3 linked regions of the Roseibium sp. Sym1 genome follow. The protein of the gene in region 3 interacts with the protein of the main gene of each other region in a pairwise test. Links are inferred from orthologs where the notes say so. Each region holds a gene or a part of one and is shown on either strand. Other genes may lie near its edges.

Region 1 (3,139 bases), 2.8 Mb from region 3 along the record:
TCCGGATTACTCGCCAGCAACGCTTGCGAGATCAACCTTCACGCCCGGGCCCATCGTGGAGGACACGGCAATGCGCTTCAGGTAGGAACCTTTTGCGCCGGACGGCTTGGCCTTCTGGACAGCATCCAGCAGAGCCTTGACGTTCTGCAGGATGGCGTCTTCGGAAAAGGACACCTTGCCGACACCGGCATGAACGATACCGGCCTTCTCGACGCGGAACTGGACGGCACCGCCCTTGGCGTCGTTGACGGCTGCGGTCACGTCCGGGGTCACGGTGCCGACCTTCGGGTTCGGCATCAGGCCGCGCGGGCCGAGCACCTTGCCGAGACGGCCGACCAGCGGCATCATGTCAGGCGTTGCAATGCAGCGATCGAAGTCGATCTTGCCGCCCTGCACTTCCTGGACCAGCTCTTCGGCACCGACGATGTCGGCGCCGGCGGCCTTGGCTTCGTCGGCCTTGTCGCCACGTGCGAACACGGCAACCTTGACGCTCTTGCCCGTGCCGTTCGGCAGCACGCACACGCCACGGACCATCTGGTCTGCGTGACGCGGGTCAACACCGAGATTGATCGCAACTTCGACGGTCTCGTCGAACTTGGTCTTGGAACGACCCTTCACGAGGCTGATGGCTTCGTCGAGGGCATAAAGCTTGTTGCGGTCGATACCGTCACGCGCTTCCTTGATACGTTTTCCAACCTTCGCCATGATCTTACCCCTTCACCTCAAGGCCCATGGAGCGGGCGGAGCCTTCGACCATCAGCATCGCTGCGTCGACGTCGTTGGCGTTCAGGTCCTTCATCTTGGCTTCGGCGATTTCCTTGACCTGGTCGCGGGTCACGGAACCGACGGTGCCGCGGCCCGGAGTCTGGGACCCCTTCTGCAGCTTGGCGGCCTTCTTCAGGAAGAAGCTGACCGGAGCCGTCTTCACTTCGAAAGTGAAGGACTTGTCGGAGTAGTAGGTAATCACGGTCGGGCACGGTGCGCCCTTTTCAACATCCTGGGTCTGCGCGTTGAACGCCTTGCAGAATTCCATGATGTTCAGGCCACGCTGACCGAGTGCCGGCCCGATGGGCGGCGACGGGGTCGCGGAACCTGCCGGCACCTGAAGCTTCAGGAAGCCTTCGATTTTCTTCGCCATGTGTCTCTCCAATCATTCGCAGCCGGACGGCAATCCAGCTGCCTGGGAGGCGGTGGTCCGGTCCCTCGAGGGAGCCCGGCGATGAGCTCCAGAACCTTCCACCCGTTTCATCCCGGCCGATTTCCGCAGGAACGCGGACCGGGCACTAAACGCCGCCCGTCTCCGGGCGGCAATCCGTCAGAGCTTGTCGACCTGAGCGAATTCGAGTTCAACCGGAGTTGCACGGCCGAAGATGGACACCGCCACCTTGAGGCGCGCACGCTCGTCATCGACTTCCTCGACAAGGCCGGAGAAGGACGCGAACGGTCCGTCGGACACGCGCACCTGCTCACCAACCTCGAAGGTCACGGACGGCTTCGGCCGGTCGACGCCTTCCTGCACCTGGTTGATGATGCGCATTGCCTCTTTTTCCGGGATCGGCATCGGCTTTTGATCCGCGCCCAGGAACCCGGTGACTTTCGGCGTGTCCTTGATCAGGTGGAACGCCTCGTTGGTCATCTCCATCTTCACCAGGACGTAGCCGGGAAAGAACTTGCGCTCCGCATCGACCTTGCGGCCGCGGCGCACTTCGACAACCTTTTCCATCGGGACAAGAATTTCCTCAAACAGATCGGACAAGCCTTTCTGTTCGGCCTTTTCGCGGATGGACTCGGCGACCTTTTTCTCGAAATTGGAATAGGCGTGCACAATGTACCAGCGCTTGGCCATGGATTTCTGTTCCGCTTCTTGTTCTTTGTCTTCAACCCGGACGGCAGTCAACGCCTAGCCGCCGACACCCAGCAGGTAACCGATCCCGAGGCCCATCAACTGGTCCGCCGCGAGAAAGAAGATCGACGCGATCAGGACCATGACGAACACCATGACGGTGGTCACCGCGGTTTCCTTGCGCGTCGGCCAAGTCACCTTGGACGTTTCCGCGCGGACTTCCTGGATGAATTTAAAGGGATTGGTCTTTGCCATTCCGATTCCGGTCTTTTAAATACGAGCGGGCGCGCGAAAATTCTTCGCGCGCCTCACTCGAGGAAACTCTTAAGCCCTCGAGGCAGATTAATCAAGAGCAAATTGGCAGGGGCAGCAGGGTTCGAACCCGCGACCTACGGTTTTGGAGACCGTCGCTCTACCAGCTGAGCTATACCCCTTCAAGATGTCCGCTTGCACGAACGAGCTCCTGATACCTCCATAAGCCGCATATCGCAAGACTTAAGAGGCGGAGCTGCCGGACACAAGCCCGGCAGCCCGAAATCATCTTATTCGATGATGGATGCGACGACGCCGGCGCCGACGGTACGGCCACCTTCGCGGATAGCGAAGCGCAGGCCTTCTTCCATGGCGATCGGCACGATCAGCTCAACGTCGACGGAGACGTTGTCACCCGGCATCACCATTTCCGTGCCTTCCGGCAGGGACACCACACCGGTCACGTCCGTCGTGCGGAAGTAGAACTGCGGGCGGTAGTTGGTGAAGAACGGCGTGTGACGGCCACCTTCTTCCTTGGTGAGGATGTAAGCCTCGGCCTTGAACTTCGTGTGCGGGGTCACGGAACCCGGCTTGCACAGAACCTGGCCGCGCTCAACGTCTTCACGGCCGACGCCGCGGATCAGGGCGCCGATGTTGTCGCCGGCTTCGCCGCTGTCCAGCAGCTTGCGGAACATTTCAACGCCGGTAACCGTCGTCTTGGTGGTGTCCTTGATGCCGACGATCTCGACTTCTTCACCAACCTTGATGATGCCGCGCTCGACACGACCGGTCACAACCGTACCACGGCCGGAGATCGAGAAAACGTCTTCGATCGGCATCAGGAACGGCTGGTCCTTCGGACGCTCCGGGGTCGGGATGTAGGCGTCGACCTGGGCCATCAGCTCGCGGATCGCGTCACGGCCGATGGCCGGATCGCGGTTCTCGACAGCTGCCAGCGCCGAACCCTTGACGATCGGAATGTCGTCGCCCGGGAACTCGTAGGAAGACAGCAGCTCGCGGATTTCCATTTCGACGAGCTCGAGA
Region 2 (3,011 bases), 3.3 Mb from region 3 along the record:
CGCGTTGGCGCGGTTTTTCGGGGCGGCAAGGTCCTCACCCCCGACGGTGATCTGCAGATCCAGGCTCAGGACAGGATCGTGATCTTTGCGGTTGCGAACCGGGTCCGCCAGGTTGAGCAGATGTTCCGCGTCAGCCTTGACTTCTTTTAAGGCACGGCGCCGGTTTTCAGGCCTTGCATTTACCTGACCATAAGGTCAAAATTTCAAGTCAAACCAATCGGTTCGCCCAGAACCCGCCATTTGGAGGCCCCATGAGCCGGATTGCCTATGTCAACGGTCAGTATGTACGTCACGCGGATGCCGCGGTGCATGTGGAAGACCGGGGCTATCAGTTTGCCGACGGTGTTTACGAGGTTTGCGAAGTCTGGCAAGGCAACATTGTCGATGCCCCGCGGCATCTGGACCGGCTTGGCCGGTCCTTGAGCGAATTGCGCATCGACTGGCCGATGACGCGCAGCGCCGTGGATTTCGTCCTGCATCAGGTTGTCCGTCGAAACCGCGTCCGCAACGGGCTTGTTTATATCCAGGTGACACGCGGTGTTTCCAAGCGCGATCACTTTTTCCCGCCGGAGGAGGTTGCTCCGTCGATCGTCGTCACGGCGCGGTCCACCAATCCAGCCGCGGCAGCTGCCCAGGCCGCCCAGGGCATTGCAGTCGTCAGTTACCCGGAGAACCGCTGGCCGCGGGTTGATATCAAGACCGTCGCACTGCTACCGAATGTGCTGGCCAAGCAGAACGCCAAGGAACATGGCGGCAAGGAAGCCTGGTATGTGGATGCCGACGGCTTCGTTACCGAGGGCGGATCGACCAATGCCTGGATCGTTACCAAGGACGGCGCCGTGGTGACACGGCCGGCCGATAGCGGTATCCTGCGCGGCATCACGCGCGCTGTGGTCCTGGACATTATCCAAAAGGAAGGGCTGACCTTTGAGGAAAGGCCGTTTAGCCTGGAAGAGGCCTTTGACGCGAAGGAAGCTTTTGTCACGGCGGCGACCAGCGTCGTTATGCCGGTGACACGTGTGGACGGCAAAATGATCGGAAACGGGCATCCCGGTTCCGTCGCTACCCGATTGCGCGAACTCTTCCATACTGCTACTGATTTGCAGGCGGTATGATTCGATTGGCCTTATTGGCTGCGAAAAACGAGACAATGACGGGCCGAGGCAGACGGTCCTGACTGGTGGGCAAGACAAAAGGCGGATGGTCCGCAAAGTCTAAGCTTTTGAAGTTCAATGGCTTTTGACGGCAGGCCGCTTAAACGCCGGATGCTCGGCCGCATCCGGGGCAAATAGGATAAAAAGACTGATGGCTGAGCGCGCACAAAATCTTCAAGACACTTTTCTTAATCACGTTCGCAAACAAAAAACTCCTCTGACGATTTTCCTCATCAATGGTGTGAAATTGCAGGGCGTGGTCACCTGGTTTGACAACTTCTGTGTCCTGCTACGCCGTGACGGGCACTCGCAGCTGGTGTACAAACACGCGATTTCCACGATAATGCCCAATGGTCCTGTTCAACTGTTCGACCAGGCAGAGGAAAACGCTGAAAAGGCAAGCTGATTGAAACCGAAGTCTCGCGCGGACGATTTCTCTAAATCAAACGGTTCCGAGGAGCCGGGTCAAAAATCGCTGAGATTGAAGAATACTGGGGTGGACCGTCTGCCCCAGCCTTTTCGTGCGATGATCATCGAACCGGTCCTGCTGACGCGGGATGCCGCCCAGTCGGACCTGCGCGGCAATCGCAGCCCGGAAGCCCGGCTGGAAGAAGCCATCGGACTGAGCGCCGCGATCAACCTGACCATCCTTCATTCGGGCGTCGTCAAGATCAACAATCCGAAGCCGGCAACGCTGTTCGGCGAGGGCAAGGTTGCGGAACTCGCTGGAATCGTGGCCAGCGAGGATCTCGATCTTGTGGTCATCGATCACCCGCTATCACCCGTGCAACAGCGCAATCTGGAACGGCGCCTGAAAACCAAGGTGATCGACCGGACCGGTCTCATCCTTGAAATCTTTGGTGATCGCGCGCGCACCAAGGAAGGCCGTCTGCAGGTCGATCTCGCGCATCTGACCTGGCAGAAGAGCCGACTGGTGCGGTCCTGGACCCACCTGGAACGCCAGCGCGGCGGCGCCGGTTTCATGGGCGGTCCGGGCGAAACGCAGATCGAGGCCGACCGCCGCCAGATCCAGGAACGCATCATCGCGCTGCAGAAGCAGCTCGAACAGGTGCGCCGGACCCGCGACCTGCACCGCAAGAAACGCAAGAAGATTCCTCAACCTGTCGTCGCCCTGGTCGGCTACACCAACGCCGGCAAGTCGACGCTGTTCAACCGGCTGACCGAATCCGATGTCTTCGCCAAGGACCTTTTGTTCGCGACGCTGGATCCCACCCTGCGCAAAGTGACGCTGCCTCATGGGCGCGAGGTGATCCTGTCCGACACGGTGGGCTTCATCTCTGATCTGCCGACCCATCTCGTTGCCGCCTTCCGGGCAACTTTGGAAGAGGTTCTGGAAGCGGACCTGATCCTGCATGTGCGCGACATTTCCCATCCGGACACGGATGCACAGGCCGAAGACGTCAAGAAGACACTCACCGATCTCGGCGTCGATGCCCTGACGGGAGCGCCTGTTGTCGAGGTCTGGAACAAGATCGACTGCCTCGATCCGGCCTACCGGGACAAGCTTCTCGAGGATGCCGGAGACGAGGGTCCGATTGCCCTTTCGGCATTGACGGGGGAGGGCATCGATCAGCTTTCGCAGCGGATCGATGCCTTCATGGCCCAGAATGACGACATTCTGACCGTGCGTATCCCGGTGGCGGAAGGCGCTTTGCTGGCCAGGCTCTACCAGATGGCGGAAGTGCTGGAACGAAACGATGCGGAGGATTTCGTGACCGCCGAGGTTCGGGTCACGGACAAGCAGCGCGGGCCGTTCCGGGAAACCTTCGCCGCCTTCATCGACGGCTGATCAGCGTTTCTTGGCCGCCTGCCAGGCCGCTTCCATCTCGTCCAGGG
Region 3 (3,058 bases):
TCTACAATCAGTCAGTCGCATACTCGACCTACCTCGCCACCCCACTATCGTCATCCTGAGGAGGTCCGCCGGGACCGTCTCGAAGGATGGGCCAGGAACTCCACGGAACAAACAGCCGATCCTTCGGGACAGCGCTGCGCGCTTCCTCAGGATGACGCTCCTGTTTGCAGAGAGGCTCTACGGAACTTGGGTCTTTGCCGTATCGGAACCGATTCAAAATCGAGGATTCACGTGAAACAGAACGACGGTCTCGGACCGTGTTGTCCCCGGTGTTTCACGTGAATCCCGCACGCCCTGATAACGCAGGTCAGCCGGTTTGCTTCTCCCAGTCCGACCTTGTCAGCCGGTAAAGCACATGCCACGAACAAGGATGGTCTTCGGGGATCGCGGGGTGTCTGAAGTCACCCGCAAGGTCCCGTGTCATGCCGATCCGTTGCATGACCTTCCGGGACGGCAAATTGTCGGGAATCGTGAAGGAGACGATTTCATCCAGGCCGACCGTTTCAAATCCGAATCGAAGCCATGCCCGGGCAGCCTCGCTGGCGTAGCCTTTTCCCCAAGCACTACGTTTGAGACGCCAGCCGATTTCGACGCTCGGATCAAACGGCAGAGGCATGTCGGGGTTCGAACTGTTGAGACCGACAAAACCGAGAAAGTCACCTCCGTCCTTTTCCTGCACCGCTGCCAGGCAATATCCTTCAGCCTCCAGCTTGATCCTGCATTTGGTGATCAGAAGCTCGGACCGCTCCCGCGTCCAGGGATCCGGAAAATAGCGCATCACCTCCGGGTCGGCACACATTTCGGCAAAAGGATCGAGGTCCCCGTCCTTCCACGGACGCAGGATCAGACGCTCTGTCTGGAGCAGAAATGTCTTGGACATGAAACGGATCCGAATCAAAGAAAGGCGGATTCACGTGAAACAGCGAACCTTAACAAAAAGTAAAGGCGCGAACCCTTAAGGGGCCGCGCCTTTGCAAACCATCCGATTCGAAGGAGATCAGGTGTTCATGCTGTCGAAGAACTCGTCGTTGGACTTGGTCTGCTTCAGCTTGTCGAGCAGGAACTCGACCGCGTCGACCGTGCCCATCGGATTGAGGATCCGGCGCAGAACGAAGGTTTTCTTGAGCCGCTCGTGCGGAACCAGCAGCTCTTCCTTGCGGGTACCGGAGCGCTGGATGTCGATTGCCGGATAGACGCGCTTGTCGGAGATCTTGCGGTCCAGGATGATTTCGGAGTTACCCGTGCCCTTGAACTCTTCGAAGATGACTTCGTCCATGCGGCTGCCGGTATCGATCAGCGCGGTCGCGATGATGGTCAGCGAACCACCCTCTTCGATGTTACGCGCGGCACCGAAGAACCGTTTCGGCCGCTGCAGCGCGTTGGCATCGACACCACCGGTCAGGACCTTGCCCGAGGACGGCACCACCGTGTTGTAGGCGCGGCCAAGGCGGGTGATGGAATCGAGCAGGATGACAACATCACGGCCGTGCTCGGTCAAGCGCTTGGCCTTTTCAATCACCATCTCGGCGACCTGGACATGGCGTGAGGCCGGCTCATCGAAGGTCGACGAAACGACTTCACCATCCACGGTCCGCTGCATGTCCGTGACTTCTTCCGGACGTTCGTCGATCAGAAGAACGATCAAGTAGCATTCAGGGTGATTCGTCGTAATCGACTTGGCGATGTTCTGAAGGAAGACCGTCTTACCGGTGCGCGGCGGCGCGGTGATCAGGGCGCGCTGGCCCTTGCCGAGCGGCGCAACCAGGTCGATGACCCTGGAAGACAGGTCCTTGATGGTCGGATCCTCGATCTCCATCCGGAAACGTTCATCCGGATAAAGCGGCGTCAGGTTGTCGAAATGGACCTTGTGCCGGGCCTTCTCGGGATCCTCGAAATTGATCGTGTTCACCTTCAGAAGGGCGAAATACCGCTCGCCTTCCTTGGGGCTGCGAATCTGCCCTTCGACAGTGTCCCCTGTCCGCAGGGAGAATCGGCGGATCTGCGAAGGAGACACATATATGTCGTCCGGTCCGGGCAGATAGTTGGCATCGGGGGAGCGGAGGAAGCCGAAGCCGTCCTGCAGCACCTCGACGACACCTTCGCCGATAATATCCACTTCCTGAGCCGCGAGGTTCTTCAGGATGGCGAACATCAGCTCCTGCTTGCGCATGGTGCTGGCGTTTTCGACTTCAAGCTCCTCTGCGAATTGGAGCAGCTCCGTCGGTGTTTTTTCTTTTAGGTCTTTGAGTTTCATTTCCCGCATCGAATTGGGGTTTTCTTAGTTTTGTTATGGATGATGTTTGGAAGGTCGTTCTGCGCCGGTAGAAGAAGATCGGCCAGAAGATATCTGAGAGACTTTTAGACGTGTCCAGATTGTACGGCGCCTGTGGAACGACTGAAAACGAACGCTGCACCGTTTGAAGATGCGCGGAAGATACGTTGTTTTGGTTTAAAGCGCAAGCCGGGAAATCTGCCGCTTTTTTGAGCTCCGACAAGCCTCTGCCGGACATGAAAAAGGCAGCCACAAAGGCGGCTGCCCTTCGTCAGTCTGTTGCCGGTTTTCAGAACGGCTTGACGATCACGAAGATGACGATGCCGATCATGAGCACGGTCGGAACCTCGTTCAAAATCCGGTAGTAACGCGCCGTCCGCGTGTTTTCATCCCTGGCGAAGGTCTTTACGCAACGGCTGAGATGACCGTGGACACCGGACATGATCAGTACCAGTGCGAACTTCGCGTGGAACCAGCCGTCATGCCAGGCTGCAAGCTCCCACGCCATCCACAGGCCGAAAACCCAGGCCGCGATCATTGCCGGATTGATGATCGCCTTCAAAAGCCGCCGCTCCATCACCTTGAAGGTCTCCGACTGAACGGATCCCGGTTCGGCATCGACATGATAGACAAACAGCCGCGGCAGATAGAGCATGCCGGCCATCCAGGCGATCACCGAAATCACATGAAGGGCCTTGACCCAGAGAAAGAGATCCATGGCCTAACCCTTCCTGACCAGGTCGACCATGCGCGCGACGTTGTCCGGATCCGCATCCGGCGTCACCC

Evidence for each region.
Region 1: the proteins of rho (region 3) and nusG interact in binary tests that used the Escherichia coli proteins (3 or more experiments, as listed by UniProt). The link is inferred for Roseibium sp. Sym1 from one-to-one orthologs.
Region 2: the proteins of rho (region 3) and hfq interact in binary tests that used the Escherichia coli proteins (3 or more experiments, as listed by UniProt). The link is inferred for Roseibium sp. Sym1 from one-to-one orthologs.

What each region holds. Positions count from the first base shown.
Region 1 is NZ_CP114786.1:4,510,393-4,513,531, reverse strand. What follows is about bases 82-3,066. They hold nusG (transcription termination/antitermination protein NusG), read right to left. Parts: upstream 1,847-3,066; coding sequence 1,316-1,846; downstream 82-1,315. Other genes in these bases: tuf (elongation factor Tu), read right to left, coding at 2,386-3,066; secE (preprotein translocase subunit SecE), read right to left, coding at 1,901-2,098; rplK (50S ribosomal protein L11), read right to left, coding at 710-1,138; rplA (50S ribosomal protein L1), read right to left, coding at 82-705. Also shown: more of rplA, read right to left, coding at 7-81; more of tuf, read right to left, coding at 3,067-3,139. UniProt on the Escherichia coli protein: Part of the processive rRNA transcription and antitermination complex (rrnTAC). The complex forms an RNA-chaperone ring around the RNA exit tunnel of RNA polymerase (RNAP).
Region 2 is NZ_CP114786.1:5,012,438-5,015,448, forward strand. The notes cover bases 75-2,931. They hold hfq (RNA chaperone Hfq), read left to right. Parts: upstream 75-1,302; coding sequence 1,303-1,560; downstream 1,561-2,931. Other genes in these bases: trkA (Trk system potassium transporter TrkA), read left to right, coding at 75-150; O6760_RS23355 (D-amino-acid transaminase), read left to right, coding at 252-1,115; hflX (GTPase HflX), read left to right, coding at 1,681-2,931. Also shown: more of trkA, read left to right, coding at 1-74; more of hflX, read left to right, coding at 2,932-2,964; mazG (nucleoside triphosphate pyrophosphohydrolase), read right to left, coding at 2,965-3,011. UniProt on the Escherichia coli protein: RNA chaperone that binds small regulatory RNA (sRNAs) and mRNAs to facilitate mRNA translational regulation in response to envelope stress, environmental stress and changes in metabolite concentrations.
Region 3 is NZ_CP114786.1:1,667,665-1,670,722, reverse strand. What follows is about bases 131-3,034. They hold rho (transcription termination factor Rho), read right to left. Parts: upstream 2,264-3,034; coding sequence 998-2,263; downstream 131-997. Other genes in these bases: hemE (uroporphyrinogen decarboxylase), read right to left, coding at 2,994-3,034; hemJ (protoporphyrinogen oxidase HemJ), read right to left, coding at 2,562-2,990; O6760_RS07590 (GNAT family N-acetyltransferase), read right to left, coding at 308-880. In the rest of the region: more of hemE, read right to left, coding at 3,035-3,058. UniProt on the Escherichia coli protein: Facilitates transcription termination by a mechanism that involves Rho binding to the nascent RNA, activation of Rho's RNA-dependent ATPase activity, and release of the mRNA from the DNA template.